2 regions of the Streptomyces sp. NPDC008313 genome follow, and region 1 is predicted to be linked to the other one. Evidence: riboswitches for the same ligand, from Rfam matches in the RefSeq annotation. Region 1 holds a riboswitch; the other holds the start of a gene.
The links. A riboswitch is a leader RNA that binds a small molecule or an ion and turns the genes downstream of it on or off. The one in region 1 is predicted to bind thiamine pyrophosphate.

Region 1 (3,831 bases):
CCACCGGGCCGCGCCGCACGAGCCGCACAGCCCGCAGGAGCCCATGCCCAGCGCCCCCCAGCCCGCGCCCGCACCGCAGAAGAAGAGTGCGGGCCGAGACCTGGGTGCCGCCATAGGGGTGGGCGTCGGTCTCGGTGCGGTGATCGTCGCGTCCTTGTTCGTCGTGAAGGCCGTGTTCCTCGGCGTGATAGTCGTCGCCGTGGTCGTGGGCCTGTGGGAGCTAACCTCGCGGCTGCAGGAGCGCAAGGACATCAAGGCGCCCCTCGTGCCGCTGGCGGTGGGCGGCGCGGCGATGGTCGTCGCCGGATACGTCCGCGGTGCCGAGGGCGCGTGGGTGGCCATGGCGCTCACCGCGCTCGCGGTCCTGGTCTGGCGCATGACGGAACCGCCCGAGGGCTATCTGAAGGACGTCACGGCGGGCCTGTTCGCGGCGTTCTACGTGCCGTTCCTGGCGACGTTCGTGGCGATGATGCTGACCGCCGACGACGGCCCGCGCCGGGTGTTGACGTTCCTGCTCCTGACGGTGGTCAGCGACACCGGCGCGTACGCGATCGGCTGGCGCTTCGGCAAGCACAAGCTGGCGCCGCGCATCAGCCCGGGCAAGACCCGCGAGGGCCTGTTCGGCGCGGTCGCCTTCGCGATGGTCGCCGGCGCGCTGTGCACGCAGTTCCTGATCGACGACGGCGCCTGGTGGCAGGGCCTGCTCCTGGGCCTCGCGGTCGCGGCCAGCGCCACCCTCGGCGACCTCGGCGAGTCCATGATCAAGCGGGACCTCGGCATCAAGGACATGGGCACGCTCCTGCCCGGCCACGGCGGCATCATGGACCGGCTGGACTCCATATTGCCGACGGCACCGGTGGTGTGGCTGCTGCTGGTGATCTTCGTGGGTTCCGGATGAGTTCCGGTGACCGGCGCTGACCTGCGCAAACAGGGAAGAGGGCCTCGTCGTCCACAGACGGCGAGTCCCTCTTCGTACGTCTGCGACACTGGAAGGGTTATGCCTGCCCCTGGAGAACTCACATTCGTCGCGCCGCGCGGAGCCAAGAAGCCGCCGCGGCACCTTGCCGATCTCACGCCCGCCGAGCGCAAGGAGGCTGTCGCCGCCGTCGGCGAGAAGCCGTTCCGCGCCAAGCAGCTGTCGCAGCACTACTTCGCGCGGTACGCGCACGACCCGGAGCAGTGGACCGACATCCCGGCCGGTTCGCGAGCCAAGCTCCAGGAAGCGCTGCTTCCCGAGCTGATGACGGTCGTGCGGCATCTCTCCACCGACCAGGAGACCACGCGCAAGACGCTGTGGCGGCTCTTCGACGGCACGCTCGTCGAGTCGGTCCTGATGCGCTACCCGGACCGGGTCACCATGTGCATCAGCTCACAGGCCGGCTGCGGGATGAACTGCCCGTTCTGCGCCACCGGCCAGGCCGGGCTCGACCGGAACCTGTCCACCGGCGAGATCGTGCACCAGATCGTCGACGGGATGCGCGCCCTGCGGGACGGCGAGATCCCCGGCGGCCCGGCGCGGCTGAGCAACATCGTGTTCATGGGCATGGGCGAGCCGCTGGCCAACTACAAGCGGGTCGTCGGCGCGATCCGCGCGCTGACCGACCCCGAGCCGGACGGTCTCGGGCTGTCGCAGCGCGGGATCACCGTCTCCACGGTCGGCCTCGTCCCCGCCATCCACCGGTTCGCCGACGAGGGCTTCAAGTGCCGGCTGGCGATCTCGCTGCACGCCCCGGACGACGACCTGCGCGACACCCTCGTCCCCGTCAACACCCGGTGGAAGGTCCGTGAGGTCCTCGACGCCGGCTGGGAGTACGCGGCGAGGTCCGGGCGGCGCCTGTCCATCGAGTACGCGCTGATCCGGGACATCAACGACCAGGCGTGGCGCGGTGACCGGCTCGGCCGCCTCCTCAAGGGCAAGCCGGTCCACGTCAACCTGATCCCGCTGAACCCGACGCCCGGCTCCAAGTGGACCGCCTCGCGGCCCGAGGACGAGAAGGCGTTCGTCGAGGCAATCGCCGCCCATGGTGTACCCGTCACGGTCCGGGACACCCGTGGCCAGGAGATCGACGGGGCGTGCGGTCAGCTCGCGGCGACCGAGCGGTAGTGTGGCCCGGGTAAGCACCGGATGCGTACGGAGCGTACGGTGCGTACAGCGTCATCCGTAGGTACATCTTCATATTCCGACAGGGGAGCGCCACAGCGCTGAGAGTGCGGCACAGGCCGCAGACCCTCTGAACCTTGCCCAGGTCATTCTGGGTAGGAAGTTCGGTCGTTACTCGAGCTGTTGCGCCCTGCCCGGGGACTTTCAGAGGTCCCCGGGCAGGGCCGCGTCTCTTCCTGGTCACCCCAGGAGGAATCCAGTGAGCACCACCAGCACCGCACGTACCGGCAGAGCGATCACGGCGATGGCCGTCGGTCTGGGACTCGTCACGCTCTCCGCGTGCGGTACGTCCGACTCCGGCGACAAGGCCGCCGGCTCGAAGACCGTGACGCTCGTCAGCCACGACTCCTTCGCCTACTCCAAGAGCGTGCTCAAGGCGTTCGAGAAGGAGTCCGGCTACAAGGTCAGGGTCCTCAAGGACGGCGACGCCGGCCAGGCCGTCAACAAGGCGATCCTGACCAAGGACAACCCGCAGGGCGACGTCTTCTTCGGCGTCGACAACACCCTGCTCTCCCGCGCCCTCGACAACGGGCTGTTCCAGCCGTACGAGCCCAAGGGCTCGGACCTCGTCCTCCCCGAGTACCGCGTCGACCGGGCCAAGCACCGGGTGACGCCCATCGACTCCGGCGACATCTGCGTCAACTACGACAAGAAGTACTTCGCCGATCACAAGCTGGACCCGCCGTCCACCTTCGACGACCTGGCGAAGCCCGCGTACAAGAACCTGCTCGTCACCGAGAACGCGTCCACCTCCTCGCCGGGCCTCGGCTTCCTGCTCGGCAGCGCGGCGAAGTACGGGGACAAGGGCTGGCAGGACTACTGGAAGAAGCTCAAGGCCAACGGCGTCAAGGTGGTCGACGGCTGGGAGCAGGCCTACAACGAGGAGTTCTCCGGGTCCGCCGGCGGCAGGAAGGCCAAGGCCGACCGCCCGCTCGTCGTCTCCTACGCCTCCTCCCCGCCCGCCGAGATCATCTACGCCGACCCGAAGCCGAAGACCGCGCCCACCGGCGTGGCGACCGGCACCTGCTTCCGGCAGGTCGAGTACGCGGGCCTGCTGAGCAACGCCGGGAACACCAAGGGAGGCAAGGCGCTCCTCGACTTCCTGCTCAGCAAGGAGTTCCAGGACGACATGCCGCTCAACATGTTCGTGTACCCGGTCCGGGAAGCCGCCCAGGTTCCCCCGGAGTTCACGAAGTTCGGCCCGCAGGCCGAGAACCCCGAGACCATGGACCCGGCCGACATCGCCGACCACCGTGACCAGTGGGTCAAGTCGTGGACCTCACTCGTACTGAAGTAGCGAGCGGGCACCGCGCGGCGGACTCCCGTCCTCGCTCGGGCGCGGCGCGGCTGGGCCTGATGGCCCTGCCCGTCGCGTTCTTCGCGGTGTTCTTCGCCTACCCCGTCGCGGCGATCGTCGCCCGGGGACTCAGGATAAACGGCGTCTGGCAGTTCGGGCGGATCGGTGAGGTGCTCGCCGATCCCGGCATCCGGCACGTCCTGTGGTTCACCACCTGGCAGGCGCTCGCCTCGACGGCCCTCACGCTGCTGATCGCACTCCCCGGCGCGTATGTGTTCGCGCGCTTCGACTTCCGGGGCAAGCAGGTGCTGCGCGCGGTCGTCACGGTGCCCTTCGTGCTGCCCACCGTCGTCGTCGGCACCGCGTTCCTGGC
Region 2 (3,831 bases), on a different contig from region 1:
TTCGGGCATACGGAGGTCCCCCCGGGGTGGATGCGGGCAGCGGCGTGCGAGGGCGCCGCCCGCGGGTGTGGCGCGCCGTCGGCGGCGCGGTGGGTGTGCACGGCCGGTGTCCGGCCGCTCGTGGCCCGTCCCGGCCGGCCGGGACGGGCCACGAGCGGGCCGGACGGGTCACGGCCGGGCCGTCGGCCGGACGGTCAGACGGCGAGCGCCTGGGCGCGGCGCTTCACCTCCGTGCCGCGGTTCTCGCTCAGCGCCTGCGCGGGCGTGCCGGGCAGGCTCGGGTCGGGGGTGAAGAGCCACTCCAGCATCTCTTCGTCGGAGAAGCCGTCGTCCCTCAGCAGCGTCAGGGTGCCCGTCAGGCCCTTGACCACCTTGTCCCCGTCGATGAAGTCGGCGGGGACGTGCAGCGCGCGGTTCTCACCACGGCGTACGGCGATGAGCTGGCCCTCCTTGACCAGCTGCCGGACGCGGGTCACCTCGACGCCGAACTGCTCGGCGATGTCGGGGAGGGTGAGCCACGCGGGGACGAGAGCATCGGTCTTTGCGTCAATCTCGGTCACGGGACAAGCCTGCCATCCCGGACCGACAGCCGGTAACCCGAGGACCGCCCGGCCGGGCTTCCGGTCCGGGTGGCCGCCGGCCGGGCGGCCGTCCGCGCCGCGGCCGAGCCGCGGCGGCGGGTCAGTCCCCGGCCGCCGCCGTCGCCTTCTTCAGCGGCCGCGCCGGGTCGGCCAGCAGGGCGGGGTCCATCGGGACGCACGACTCGATCAGCTTGCGGCCCTGGGCCAGGTCACGGGGGCGGCCGACCGCGAGGAGGGCGACGAGGCGGCCCTCGCGAAGCCAGCAGACCGTCCAGGCCGCGCCCGCCGGGTCGCCGCGCCAGACCGTCGTGTCGGCGGGCGCGTGGTGGCCGACGTACTGGACGAAGCGGCCGAACTGCTCGGACCAGAAGTACGGCACCGGGTCGTAGGCGGCGGGCACGTCTCCGACGATGTTGGCGGCGACCGTGCGCGGCCCCTGGAGGGCGTTGTCCCAGTGGTGGACGAGCAGCCGCTCCTCGTACCGGCCCGAGGGGAAGGAGGCGCAGTCGCCGACCGCGTACACGTCGGGCACGGAGGTGCGCAGGTGGTCGTCGGCGACGATCTCGCCGTGGGCGCCGAGCGCGACCCCGGAGCCGGCGAGCCAGCCGGTCGCGGGCCGGGCGCCGATGCCGACGACCACCGCGCCCGCGGGCACCCGTGAGCCGTCGTCCAGGACCACCGCCCCGTCCTCGACGCGCTCCACGCGCGCGCCGGTGCGCAGGACCGCGCCGCTGTCCTCGTACCAGGCGGCCATGGGCGCGGCCACCTCCGCGGGCAGCGCCCCCGCGAGCGGCCGGTCGGCGGCCTCGACGACGGTCACCGAGCAGCCCGCCTCGCGGGCCGCCGTGGCGAACTCCGCGCCGATCCAGCCCGCGCCGACCACCACGACGTCGTGCTGCCGGGCGAGGACGGGCCGCAGCCGCTCGGCGTCGTCGAGGGTGCGCAGCAGGTGCACGCCGGGGGTATCGCGCTCGCCCGGCAGCCGGAGGGGTTCGGCCCCGGTCGCCACGACCAGGACGTCGTACGGGACGGCCCCGGCGTCGGTGTCCAGTTCGTGGTCGCCGGGGCGCAGGCCGGTGGCCTCGCGTCCGAGCCGCAGCTCGATGCCGAGCGCGGCGAAGTCGACCTCGAAGGCGGAGGTCTCCGCCTTGCCGAGGAGCACGGCCTTGGAGAGCGGCGGTCTGTCGTACGGCTGGTGGGCCTCGGCGCCGATCAGCGTGACGTCGCCGGTGAAGCCCTGTTCCCGCAGGGCGACGGCGGCCTGCACCCCCGCCATGCCCGCGCCCACGACGACGATCCGCCGCCCGTCCCTGGCCCGTTCCCGCGTCAGCTCGCTCACTCGATCACCTTAGTCGCGGCGCCGTGCCGGTCGGCGCCGCCGGTTGCGTCCCGGTACCGCCCGGCCGCCCGGCGGTGCCGGGACCGGCGACCTCCTCCACCACACTCGTACCGCTGCCCGTCTGCGACTCCCACTCCCAGGTCTCCTCCAGGCGCAGCCGCCCGTCGTCCAGCTCGACGACCCGCGACCGGCAGTGCCCGCCGGACGTGGTCCCGTCCCGCTTCAGCTGCACGTACCGGAAGTCGAGCCGGTCGCCCTCACGGGTACCCACGAGGTGGCCGCGTACGACTTCGCCGCCCGCGTACTCGGCCCAGATCTCACCGTCCTTCTCGTGGTAGGTGAACCGGGTGCGGGTCCCGACCTGGCCCGGGGCCTGGTCGGCGACCGGGGCGAGGACGAGTGCGTCGAGCGAACGGGCCATGCGCGCAGGCTCCCTGTGGGGCTCGGGGACGAAGGGCTAGGGTGGCCAACGTAAAGGACTCGCGGGAGCCCGGACGCACCGGGCTGAGAGGGAGGCTGGACGGCCTCCGACCGTACGAACCTGATCCGGGTCATGCCGGCGAAGGGAGGGGCTGGACGCCCATGTCGCCTACAACGGACGACACATCCGTCTCACACCCCGGTACAGCGTGTGTACCGGACGTCCTCGTCGTCGGGGGCGGGATCATCGGTCTGGTCACGGCCTGGCGGTCCGCGCAGCGCGGTCTGCGCACCGCGGTCGTGGACCCCGAGCCCGGGGGCGGCGCGGCCCGGGTCGCGGCGGGGATGCTGGCCGCCGTCACCGAACTCCACTACGGCGAGCAGACGTTGCTGGGTCTCAACCTCGCCTCGGCGCGGCGCTATCCGGACTTCGCCGCCGAGCTGACCGAGGTGACGGGCCGTGATGTCGGCTACCGGCGGTGCGGCACGCTCGCCGTCGCCCTGGACGCCGACGACCGCGCCCATCTGCGCGAACTCCATGCCCTGCAGCGGGCGTCGGGCCTGGACTCGCAGTGGCTGAGCGGCCGCGACTGCCGCCGTCTCGAGCCGATGCTCGCGCCGGGGGTGCGCGGCGGGCTGCGGGTCGACGGCGACCACCAGGTGGACCCGCGGCGGCTCGCCGACGCCCTGGTCAGCGCCTGCGAGCGGGCCGGGGTCGTGTTCCACCGGACCTGGGCCGAGCGGCTGACCGTCGTGGGCGACCGGGCCACCGGAGTCGTGACGGCGGACGGCACGGCGCGGGCGGCGGGCCAGGTCGTCCTCGCCGCGGGCAGCCTCAGCGGACGGCTGGCGGGCGTCCCCGACGCCGTGCTGCCGCCGGTGCGCCCGGTGAAGGGCCAGGTGCTGCGCCTGACCGTACCGAAGCGGTACGCGCCCTTCCTGAACCGCACGGTGCGGGCCGTCGTCCGCGGCAGCCACGTCTACCTGGTGCCGCGCGAGAACGGCGAACTGGTCGTCGGCGCGACCAGCGAGGAGCTGGGCTGGGACACGACGGTGACCGCGGGCGGCGTCTACGAACTGCTGCGCGACGCCCACGAACTCGTCCCCGGGATCACCGAGCTGCCGCTCACCGAGACCCGGGCGGGGCTGCGCCCCGGCTCCCCCGACAACGCCCCGCTGCTCGGCCCGAGCGGACTGCCGGGGCTGCTGCTGGCCACCGGCCACCACCGCAACGGCGTCCTGCTCACCCCGGTCACCGGCGACGCCCTCGCCCACGCGCTGACCACCGGTGAGCTCCCCGACGAGGCCCGCCCGTTCACCCCGAGGCGGTTCAGCGCCGCCGCACTCTCGGAGCAGCCCGCATGAACGACCCCGCCACCACAGGCCCCGCCGACCAGGGCGCCACCGCCACAGGCCCCGACTCCCCGGGACCCGCCTTTCCGGACACCGCCGACGCCGGTCCCGCCGCGGACGCCGCCCCACTGGTCGTCT

Region 2: it holds a riboswitch for thiamine pyrophosphate, as region 1 does, so the genes downstream of both, thiO (glycine oxidase ThiO) here and ACFY93_RS24550 (thiamine ABC transporter substrate-binding protein) in region 1, are expected to answer to the same signal.

The regions. Positions count from the first base shown of each region.
Region 1 covers NZ_JBIBFR010000019.1:75,366-79,196, reverse strand. Annotated here, with positions in the region: gene ACFY93_RS24560 (phosphatidate cytidylyltransferase) at 1-898, shown strand, start outside; gene rlmN (23S rRNA (adenine(2503)-C(2))-methyltransferase RlmN) at 998-2,104, shown strand; TPP riboswitch at 2,176-2,281, shown strand; gene ACFY93_RS24550 (thiamine ABC transporter substrate-binding protein) at 2,406-3,458, shown strand; gene ACFY93_RS24545 (ABC transporter permease subunit) at 3,434-3,831, shown strand, end outside.
Region 2 covers NZ_JBIBFR010000013.1:211,879-215,709, forward strand. Annotated here, with positions in the region: gene thiE (thiamine phosphate synthase) at 1-9, opposite strand, end outside; gene ACFY93_RS19555 (Rv2175c family DNA-binding protein) at 195-560, opposite strand; gene ACFY93_RS19560 (FAD-dependent oxidoreductase) at 682-1,920, opposite strand; partial or broken gene ACFY93_RS19565 (hypothetical protein) at 2,009-2,341, opposite strand; TPP riboswitch at 2,393-2,505, shown strand; gene thiO (glycine oxidase ThiO) at 2,503-3,705, shown strand; gene thiS (sulfur carrier protein ThiS) at 3,822-3,831, shown strand, end outside.